Regions from separate parts of the Kribbella amoyensis genome, predicted to be linked through region 2. Evidence: predicted binding sites of a transcription regulator. Region 2 holds the regulator's gene; each other region holds the start of a gene.
The links. The regulator HrcA, encoded in region 2, represses chaperone genes, less so after heat shock. The targets are predictions, from matches to a motif close to TTGGCACTCGNNNNNNNCGAGTGCCAA.
Positions count from the first base shown of each region.

Region 1 (3,273 bases), 3.8 Mb from region 2:
CGTGCTGGTGAACTTCAGGAGATCAGAAGTCCATGCCGCCCATGTCGGGCGCGCCACCCGGAGCGGCCGCGGCCTTCTCCGGCTTGTCGGCGATGACGGCCTCGGTGGTGAGGAACAGGGCCGCGATGGACGCCGCGTTCTGCAGCGCCGAGCGGGTCACCTTGGCCGGGTCGATGATGCCGGTCTTGATCAGGTCCACGTACTCACCGGTCGCGGCGTTCAGACCGTGACCCGGCTCGAGGTTGCGAACCTTCTCCACCACGACGCCACCCTCGAGGCCGGCGTTGACGGCGATCTGCTTCAGCGGGGCCTCGACGGCCTGCTTCACGATCTGCGCGCCGGTCGCCTCGTCGCCCTCGAGCTCGAGCTTCTCGAACGCCACCACGGAGGCCTGCAGCAGGGCCACGCCGCCACCGGCGACGATGCCCTCCTCGACGGCCGCCTTCGCGTTGCGGACGGCGTCCTCGATGCGGTGCTTGCGCTCCTTCAGCTCGACCTCGGTGGCCGCGCCGACCTTGATCACCGCGACGCCGCCGGCCAGCTTGGCCAGCCGCTCCTGCAGCTTCTCGCGGTCGTAGTCGGAGTCGGACTTCTCGATCTCGGCGCGGATCTGGTTGACCCGGCCCTCGATCGCGGCGGCCTCGCCGGTGCCCTCGACGATGGTGGTCTCGTCCTTGGTGACGACGACCTTGCGCGCCTGGCCGAGCAGCTCCAGGTCCGCGGAGTCGAGCTTGAGGCCGACCTCCTCGGAGATGACCTGGCCACCGGTCAGGATGGCGATGTCACCGAGCATGGCCTTGCGGCGGTCACCGAAGCCCGGCGCCTTGACGGCGACGGTCTTGAAGGTGCCCTTGATCTTGTTGACGACCAGGGTCGCCAGCGCCTCGCCCTCGATGTCCTCGGCGATGATGGCCAGCGGCTTGCCGGTCTGCATCACCTTCTCCAGCACCGGGACCAGGTCCTTGATGCTCGAGATCTTGCTGTTCACGATGAGGACGTACGGGTCGTCGAGGACCGCTTCCATCCGCTCCGTGTCGGTGACGAAGTACGGCGAGATGTAGCCCTTGTCGAAGCGCATACCCTCGGTGAGCTCGAGCTCGAGACCGAAGGTGTTGCTCTCCTCGACGGTGATGACGCCTTCCTTGCCGACCTTGTCCATCGCCTCGGCGATGATCTGGCCGACCTGGTTGTCGGCGGCGGAGATCGAGGCGGTGGAAGCGATCTGCTCCCGGGTCTCGACGTCCTTGGCCAGCGCCAGCAACTGCTCGCTGACGGCCTCGGTCGCCTTCTCGATGCCCTTCTTCAGGCCCATCGGGTTCGCGCCGGCGGCGACGTTGCGCAGCCCCTCGCGGACGAGGGCCTGGGCCAGCACGGTGGCGGTGGTGGTGCCGTCACCCGCGACGTCGTCGGTCTTCTTGGCAACTTCCTTGACGAGCTCGGCCCCGATCTTCTCGTACGGGTCCTCGAGCTCGATCTCCTTGGCGATGGAGACACCGTCGTTGGTGATCGTGGGGGCGCCCCACTTCTTCTCCAGCACGACGTTGCGGCCCTTCGGGCCAAGCGTCACCTTGACGGCGTCGGCGAGGGTGTTCATCCCCCGCTCGAGGCCGCGGCGCGCCTCTTCATTGAAAGAAATCAGCTTGGGCATTCTCCGCGAGTCCTCCCGCGTCGAGTTCTGTGGTCCAGCCGGCCGGATGCCCGCGACGGACGGCACCGTGCCGCGGCGGTCACGTCCCGTCGCGTCCCGGCACCTCATCGAGGCCGTCTTTGTGCAGTACTCACCGGGCGCGACTGTTATCACTCTCGCCTGGTGAGTGCTAACCAAGTATTAGCACTCGCCCCAACCGAGTGCAAGCCAGCGACCATCCAGGAGCCTAGGGTGACGGTGTGGGTATCGAGGTGGGACCGACCACTCCCGAGCGCTGGGCGGACGTGCGCACCGTGATGGGCGAACGCGGTGACCCGTCCAGGTGCTTCTGCCAGTACTTCCGGCTCCGCGGCAAGGCATGGAACTCGGCCACTCCGGAGAACAACCGGGACGCGCTGCGTGACCAGGTCCACGGCGACGAGCGGGCACCCGGCGTCCTGGCGACCGCGCCCGACGGTACGCCGGTCGGCTGGTGTGCCGTGGCTCCCCGGGCGGCCTATCCCCGCGTGCTCGCGTCACCGAACTGGCGCGGCGGTGATCCCGAGGCCTGGGTGATCACGTGCTTCGTCGTCCCGGTCCCGCACCGCCGCCAGGGCGTCGCCGCTCACCTGGTCGAAGGGGCCGTGGACTTCGCCCGGGACCAGGGCGCGACCGTGGTGGAAGCCTGCGCGGTCGACACCGCCCGAGCAGGCCGGGTCCCGTCGGCCGATCTCTACCGCGGACCCCTCTCGATCTACCTCGACGCCGGCTTCGAGGAGATCGCCCGGACCTCCCCGCAGTGGGTCCTGGTCCGCCGTTAGGGCTGTGGCGTGGTCTCCCACTGCTTGATCAGGTACTTGGGGGCTGTCAGCCGCCAGGCCTCGATGATCAGCTCGGTGACCTCGTCCTCGTCGGCCGCGGCCAGGTCGATGACGAGCCAGCCGAACCGGCCGGACTCCCACCAGGACGAGTAGACGTCCGGGTTCTCCGCGATCAGCGCCTGCTGCTCCTCCCGGAACGACTTCAGGAACAGCGTCGACTCGTCCTCGGACAGGTACCCGAAGCCCTTCTTGCGAACCCGGAAGGCCGGCTGCCCGGCCCAGCCCTCCTGCTCCTCCGCCCCCGGCAACCCCAGCACCAGTTTCAGCACCGCCTGCGCTTCCATCCTCCGACCGTAGGCGGCGGCACCGACAGAAGTCGTCAGGGACCCCGGCCCGGGGGTCCCGGGGTCGGGTCAGGGGCCGCTCGGTACCGATCCCGATGTGCCGCGGGGTCCGCAGGCAGCAGAGTTGAGGACATGACGAACTCCACCGCACCTTTCTCGAACCTGTCCGGCAAGGTCCTCCGCCGCTCCAAGAACCAGCGCATGCTGTCCGGTGTCTCCGGCGGGATCGCGGAGTACCTGAACATCGACGTCACCCTGGTCCGCCTGGGCATCGTCGGTCTCACCCTGATCACCGGCGGCTCCGCGCTGCTCGGCTACGTGGTCGCGTGGATCGTGATCCCGGAGGCCGACGGCAAGGCCGTCTGGCAGAACGTCCAGCAGAACATCCAGCAGCCCCAGCAGGACTCGCCCGAGGCGGACATCGCCACCCGCATCTACGACGACAAGCCGCCGGCCGCGTGATCCGCCGGCCGGAGCGAGG
Region 1 covers NZ_VIVK01000001.1:416,580-419,852, forward strand. Annotated here, with positions in the region: gene groL (chaperonin GroEL) at 23-1,648, opposite strand; gene FB561_RS02030 (GNAT family N-acetyltransferase) at 1,888-2,448, shown strand; gene FB561_RS02035 (MmcQ/YjbR family DNA-binding protein) at 2,445-2,792, opposite strand; gene FB561_RS02040 (PspC domain-containing protein) at 2,925-3,254, shown strand.
Region 1: groL (chaperonin GroEL) is a predicted target of HrcA. The motif match lies at 1,829-1,855, and genes of this name have one in related genera.

Region 2 (3,273 bases):
ACGCGCCCGTCCACGAGGCCGCGTTGCGGGCCGGTAAGCACGTGTACGGCGAGAAGCCGCTGGCCGTCGACCGGGCCGAGGCGGAGCCGCTGCTCAAGCTGGCGGCCGCGAACGACCTGCGGATCGGCTGCGCACCGGACACCGTGCTCGGGACCGGGACCCAGACCGCGCGGGCCGCGATCGACCGGGGCGACATCGGCGTACCGACCGCGGCGACCGCATCGTTCGTCACGCCGGGGCACGAGCTGTGGCACCCGGCGCCCGAGTTCTACTACCAAGCCGGCGGCGGTCCGCTGCTCGACATGGGGCCGTACTACGTCACCAGCCTGGTCACCCTGCTCGGTCCGGTCCGCCGGGTCACCGGTCGCGCCGGCCGGGCGCACCAGGAGCGCAAGGTCCACAAGGGGCCGCGGGCCGGGACCGTGTTCGGCGTCGACGTGCCGACCCACGTCACCGGCATCCTCGAGCACGAGTCGGGCGCGTTGACCACGGTGCTGATGTCGTTCGACATCTGGGCGGCCCGGCTGCCGCGGATCGAGGTGCACGGGACCGAGGGCAGCCTGTCGGTCCCGGACCCGAACGCGTTCGACGGCAAGGTCGAGCTGGCCACGGCCACCCAGCGTGACTGGACCGAACTCCCCGTGGCCGGCGGGTACGCCGGGGCCGGGCGGGGCGTCGGGGTCGCGGACATGGCCCGCGCGATCCGCACCGGCGGCAAGCACCGCGCGGACGGCGCGCTGGCCTACCACGTGCTCGACATCATGGAGTCGTTGCTCGAGTCGGCGGCCCAGGACCAGTCGCTGGACGTGGCGAGCACGGTCGACCGGCCGGCCGCCGTACCGTTGGGGGCGTCGCCCGACCTCGCCTGACACCTGGCCAGAGGACTGGGTCTGAGACCTGGCCCACGCCACGGTCCGGCCGTGCGAGTCGGTACGGCTCGGTAGACTGGCACTCGGACGATTTGAGTGCCAGTGAGATGGCAGGGCCGACGGAGAGGGTGGTGCGCGTGCTGGACGACCGCAAGCTGGACGTACTCCGGGCCATCGTCGAGGACTACGTCGCCACCCACGAGCCGGTCGGCTCGAAGACGCTGGTCGACCGGCACAACCTCGGCGTCTCCCCGGCCACGGTCCGTAACGACATGGCCGCGCTGGAGGAGGAGGGGTACATCACCCAGCCGCACACCAGCGCGGGGCGGATCCCGACTGACGCTGGGTACCGGCTGTTCGTGGACAAGCTCAGCACGGTCAAGCCGCTGTCCCCGGCGGAGAAGAAGGCGATCTCGTCCTTCCTCGCCGGCGCGGTCGACCTGGACGACGTGGTCCGGCGGACGGTCCGGCTGCTCGCCCAGATCACCCGGCAGGTCGCGATCGTGCAGTACCCGACCCTGATCCGGTCCAGCGTCCGGCACGTCGAGGTGGTCACGATGACGCCGCGGCGGCTGCTGCTGGTGCTGATCACCAGTACCGGCCGGGTCGAGCAGCGGATCGTCGAGTCGCCGGCCGCGGTGGACGAGCGGCTGGTCGCCGATCTGCGGTCCCGGCTGAACACCGCCCTGGCCGGCCAGCGGCTGACCGACGCGGCGACGTCGCTGGCCAGCGTCACCGAGTTGTTCGCGCCGGCCGACCGGCCGCTGGTGGCCGCGATCGTGACCACGCTGCTGGAGGCCTTCACCGACGAGGGCGAGCAGCGGATCGCGGTCGGCGGCGCCGCCAACCTGACCCGGTACGGCGACGACTTCGAGCGCAACGTGAAGCCGGTACTGGAGGCGCTCGAGGAGCACGTGATCCTGCTCCGGCTGCTCGGTGAGGCGACCCATCCGCAGACCCTCACGGTCCGGATCGGGCACGAGAACCCGTACGAGGAGCTGGCCACCACGTCGGTGGTCGCGACCGGGTACGGGTCGAAGTCGGAGGCGCTGGCCACCCTCGGCATCGTCGGCCCGACCCATATGGACTACCCGAGCACGATGGGCGCGGTCCGCGCCATCGCGCGGTACGTCAGCCAGATCCTGGCCGACTCATGACGAGCACCACGATCCCCGCCATCAACCTTTGGTCTGGAGTATGAGCACCGATTACTACGCCGTCCTGGGCGTCAGCCGTGACGCGTCCGCGGACGAGATCAAGAAGGCCTACCGCAAGCTGGCCCGCCAGTACCACCCGGACGTCAACGACTCCGAGGACGCGCACCACAAGTTCCAGGAGATCGGCCGCGCGTTCCAGGTGCTGAGCGACCCGCAGAAGCGGCAGATCCACGATCTCGGCGGCGACCCGTTGGGCACCGCGGCCGGGGCCGGTGCGGGGGCCGGGTTCGGCCAGGCGTTCACCTTCACCGACATCATGGACGCGTTCTTCGGCCAGACCGGCGGGGCCACCCGCGGGCCGCGGCCGCGGACCCGGCGCGGCCAGGACGCGCTGATCCCGCTGCGGATCGACCTCGGCGAGGCGGCGTTCGGGACCACCCGCGAGCTCAAGGTGGACACCGCGGTGCTCTGCCCGACCTGTTCCGGGTCGGGCGCGGCGGCCGGGTCCGAGCCGGTGACCTGCGACATCTGCCACGGCCGCGGCGAGGTGACCCACACCCAGCGGTCGTTCCTCGGCGAGGTCCGGACGATGCGCCCGTGCCCGAACTGCCGCGGCTACGGCACCACCATCCCGAACCCGTGCGTCGAGTGCTCCGGTGACGGCCGGGTCCGGTCCCGCCGCACCGTCACGGTGAAGATCCCCGGCGGCGTCGACAGCGGGACCAGGGTGCAGCTGTCCGGCCAGGGCGAGGTCGGCCCCGGCGGCGGCCCGGCCGGCGACCTGTACGTCGAGATCGAGGTCGAGCCGCACGACATCTTCACCCGCAACGGCGACGACCTGCACTGCACGGTGACGCTGCCGATGACGGCGGCCGCGCTCGGTACGACGATCGACCTGCCGACGCTCGAGGGCGAGACCACGCCGCTGGAGATCCGGGCGGGCACGCAGTCCGGGACGGCGCTCACGCTGACCGCTCGCGGCGTCCCGCGGTTGCGGCACGCGGGCCGCGGCGACCTGATCGTCCAGGTCATCGTGGAGACGCCGACGCGGGTCGACGACGCCCAGTCCGACCTGCTCCGCCAGCTCGCCGAACTGCGCGGCGAGGAGCGGCCGCAGGGTCAGGTCCAGGCCGCGCACAAGGGCGTCTTCGGGCGCCTGCGTGACGCGTTCGGCGCGCACTGAGCCTCACCGGCCGATGGGTATCCCCGTCTTCCACCACGCCGAGGTGTCCACCGACACCCCGGAT
Region 2 covers NZ_VIVK01000001.1:4,265,246-4,268,518, forward strand. Annotated here, with positions in the region: gene FB561_RS20160 (Gfo/Idh/MocA family protein) at 1-869, shown strand, start outside; gene hrcA (heat-inducible transcriptional repressor HrcA) at 1,007-2,026, shown strand; gene dnaJ (molecular chaperone DnaJ) at 2,067-3,209, shown strand; gene FB561_RS20175 (16S rRNA (uracil(1498)-N(3))-methyltransferase) at 3,223-3,273, shown strand, end outside.

Region 3 (3,273 bases), 4.1 Mb from region 2:
CGGTACCGATGACGACCGCGATCGCCAGGTCGAGGACGTTGCCTCGCATCAGGAACTCTTTGAAGCCCTTGAGCATTTGTGTGCCCTTCGTGGTCCAGGGCCCGGGGCGGACCCACGGGGTTTACTCCGGACAAGCTAAGGGCCCGTCCGCAGGCTGGCGAGGGAGCACGCCGCGCGGTAGCGGATTGTACCGGGACCCGTTCGCTCTGTGAGGATCCGCCGCATTGCGGGCTCGGCTCAACTGGTGTCCGGGGCGAGGGCGGCGGTGATCCGTGAATTCGTGCTCGCCTGGGCCAGGCGAGCGACCGTCGCCGGGGTGGCTGCGAGGACGACAAGGGTGCCCGTGGCCGTGGTGCGCGCCGTGGGAGCGGGGAGCGCCAGCACGCGGACTCCGCTGGCGACCTGGGTGGCGGTGTCGGTCGAGGTGGACGTGGCGGCGTAGAGGTTGAGGTGGTCGCCGGGGTGAAGGAGGGGCGCGAGGGCAGGATCCTCCAGGCGGAGGGGATAGGCGACCAGGCCCGGTGGAAGTGCTGTCGGGGTGAGGAAGCGGGCGTCGGTGAGCGGTTCGCCGGCTCGGACCGGGTTCGCCAGGATGCGGTCGGTGGTGGTCGTGCCTGGGCGGAGCGCACCGGTGGGAACGACGGCGGGTGGGAGGCGGATGGTGCGAACGTCCGCGGGCGTGGGTTTCGTGCCGCCGGGCAGATCGCGGGCCGCGGCGAGGACGGCGACGGTCGGGGCCTGCGGTGGGGCCAGGGCGCCGAGGGCGAAGTAGACGGCAGCGGCCGCGGCCACGCCGGACAGGAGGCGGCGGTGCCAGCGGGCGGCTCGGACGACGGTACGGAGGAAAGAGTCTGAACGCTTCATGCCAGGGAAAGTACGAGTTTCGCCTGGCGAGGTGGGCCCGTTGTCCACAGGCCCGGAGAGCGGAAGGTCAGGCCGCGCTGGTCTTGCTGCCGCCGCTCGACGAGGACGACGACGAGGACGTCGACGACGAAGAAGAGGACGAGGAGGACGACGAGCCGGAGTCCGAGGAGGAGGACGACGAAGAGGAAGACGAGCTGGAGGAGCTCGCGCTCTTGCTGTCCGACTTGGCGGGCGACGAACTGGAGCTCGTCGAGCGGCTGTCGTTGCGGTAGAAGCCGGAGCCCTTGAAGACCACGCCGACCGCGTTGAAGACCTTGCGGAGCGAGCCCTCGCAGTTCGGGCACACGGTCAGGGCGTCGTCGGTGAAGCTCTGACGGACCTCGAGAGCCTCGCCGCAATCGGTGCACTGGTACTGGTACGTCGGCACGTCTGTCCCTTTCGAGCCGTTGGCACTCCTACTACTCGACTGCTAATAATGCGCCAGACGGCGGAAGTATTCCAACTCGGCGCCGGGTCGTGGACGCTCCGGACCGGCTCCACCCGAGGTCCGTCCCCGCTGCCGGCCCGGTCTGGACCGGATCGCCGCGAGCGCGCCGGAGGGAGGAGTTCGGCCGCCCCGAACGAGTACGGAGGGTAAGGGGCCGGTATCTGCATTTGGGGTGCGGGGCGGCATTCTCTAAGTTTGGTCCGTGCGTCGGCTGCTTCGAGTCATCATCCTGAGCGGTATCGTGCTCGCCACCCTGCTGCTGGTGGTGGCCGGTACCGGGGTTTTCGTGGTCCGTCACTCGTTCCCGAGCTACGACGGGACCATCGAGCTGGCGGGTCTGGACGCGGACGTCGAGGTGGTCCGCGACGCCAACGGCATCCCGCAGATCTATGCGGACAAGCCGGCCGACCTGTTCGCGGCACAGGGCTATGTGCACGCTCAGGACCGGTTCTTCGAGATGGACTTCCGCCGGCACGTGACGTCTGGACGGCTCTCCGAGCTGTTCGGCCGCGACGCGCTGGCGACCGACAAGTTCGTCCGGACCCTCGGCTGGCGGCGGATCGCCGAGAAGGAGCTCGGGCTGCTCAGCCCGGCCACCCGGCAGTACCTGGACGACTACGCCCGCGGCGTGAACGCGTACCTCGACGGGCACTCCGGCTCCGGCCTCAGCCTCGAGTACGCCGTGCTCTCGCTGAAGGGGACCGACTACCGTCCGCAGCCGTGGACCGCGGCGGACTCGCTGGCCTGGCTGAAGGCGATGGCGTGGGACCTCGGCGGCAACATGACCGAGGAGATCACCCGGACCAAGCTGGCCGCGACGATGCCCGCTCGCACCATCGACTCGCTCTACCCGGCGTACCCGTACGAGCGGAACGAGCCGATCCTGCCCGGCGGCACGGTGGCCAAGGGCAAGTTCACCACCACGCCGGTGGAGAGCCAGGCGCCCGGCCGCGCGATGCTCACCCAGGACCTGCTGAAGTCGCTCGACAGCGTCGACAAGGTGGCCAAGGCGCTGCCGACGTTGCTCGGCCGCGGCGACGGGATCGGGTCGAACGCCTGGGTCGTGTCCGGTGAGCACACCACCACCGGCAAGCCGCTGCTCGCCAACGACCCGCACCTCGGCGCGACGATGCCGGGGATCTGGTCCCAGGTCGGGCTGCACTGCAACAAGTTCAGCGTGCAGTGCCCGTTCGACGTGTCCGGGTTCAGCTTCTCCGGGTTGCCGGGGGTCGTGATCGGGCACAACAGCGCGATCTCCTGGGGCTTCACGAACCTCAACCCCGACGTGATGGACCTGTACCTCGAACGGATCACCGGCAACGGCGTCCTCTACAACGGCAAGGTCGAGCCGCTGCGGACCCGGACCGAGACGTTCAAGGTGGCCGGCCAGGACGAGGAGGAGAAGATCACCGTCCGGGAGACCCGGCACGGCCCGCTCATCTCCGATATCGAGGACGACGCCAAGGAAGCCGGCGCCCTGGCCGCGAAGGGCAAGAGTTCGGCCCCGTACGGGATCTCGCTGCGCTGGACCGCGCTCACCCCGGGCCGGACCGCGGACGCGATCTTCGCGCTCAACCGGGCGCAGAGCTGGACCGCGTTCCGGACCGCGGCCACCCTGTTCGAGGTCCCCTCGCAGAACCTGGTCTACGCCGACCGCGAGGGCCACATCGGGTACCAGGCGCCCGGCAAGGTCCCGCTCCGCCGGGTCGGTACCGGGGACTGGCCGGCGCCCGGATGGGACCCGAAGTTCGACTGGGCCGGGTACATCCCGTTCGAGGCGATGCCGACCGAGTTCGACCCGGCCGACGGCGTGATCGTCACCGCGAACCAGGCGGTCGTGCCGAAGTCGTACCAGTACAACTTGACCAACGACTGGGACTACGGGTACCGCTCGCAGCAGATCCTCGAGCGGATCCGGGCGG
Region 3 covers NZ_VIVK01000001.1:134,704-137,976, reverse strand. Annotated here, with positions in the region: gene FB561_RS00705 (MscL family protein) at 1-49, opposite strand, end outside; gene cpaB (Flp pilus assembly protein CpaB) at 238-864, opposite strand; gene FB561_RS39100 (FmdB family zinc ribbon protein) at 932-1,291, opposite strand; gene FB561_RS00690 (penicillin acylase family protein) at 1,554-3,273, shown strand, end outside.
Region 3: FB561_RS39100 (FmdB family zinc ribbon protein) is a predicted target of HrcA. The motif match lies at 1,311-1,337, and genes of this name have one in related genera.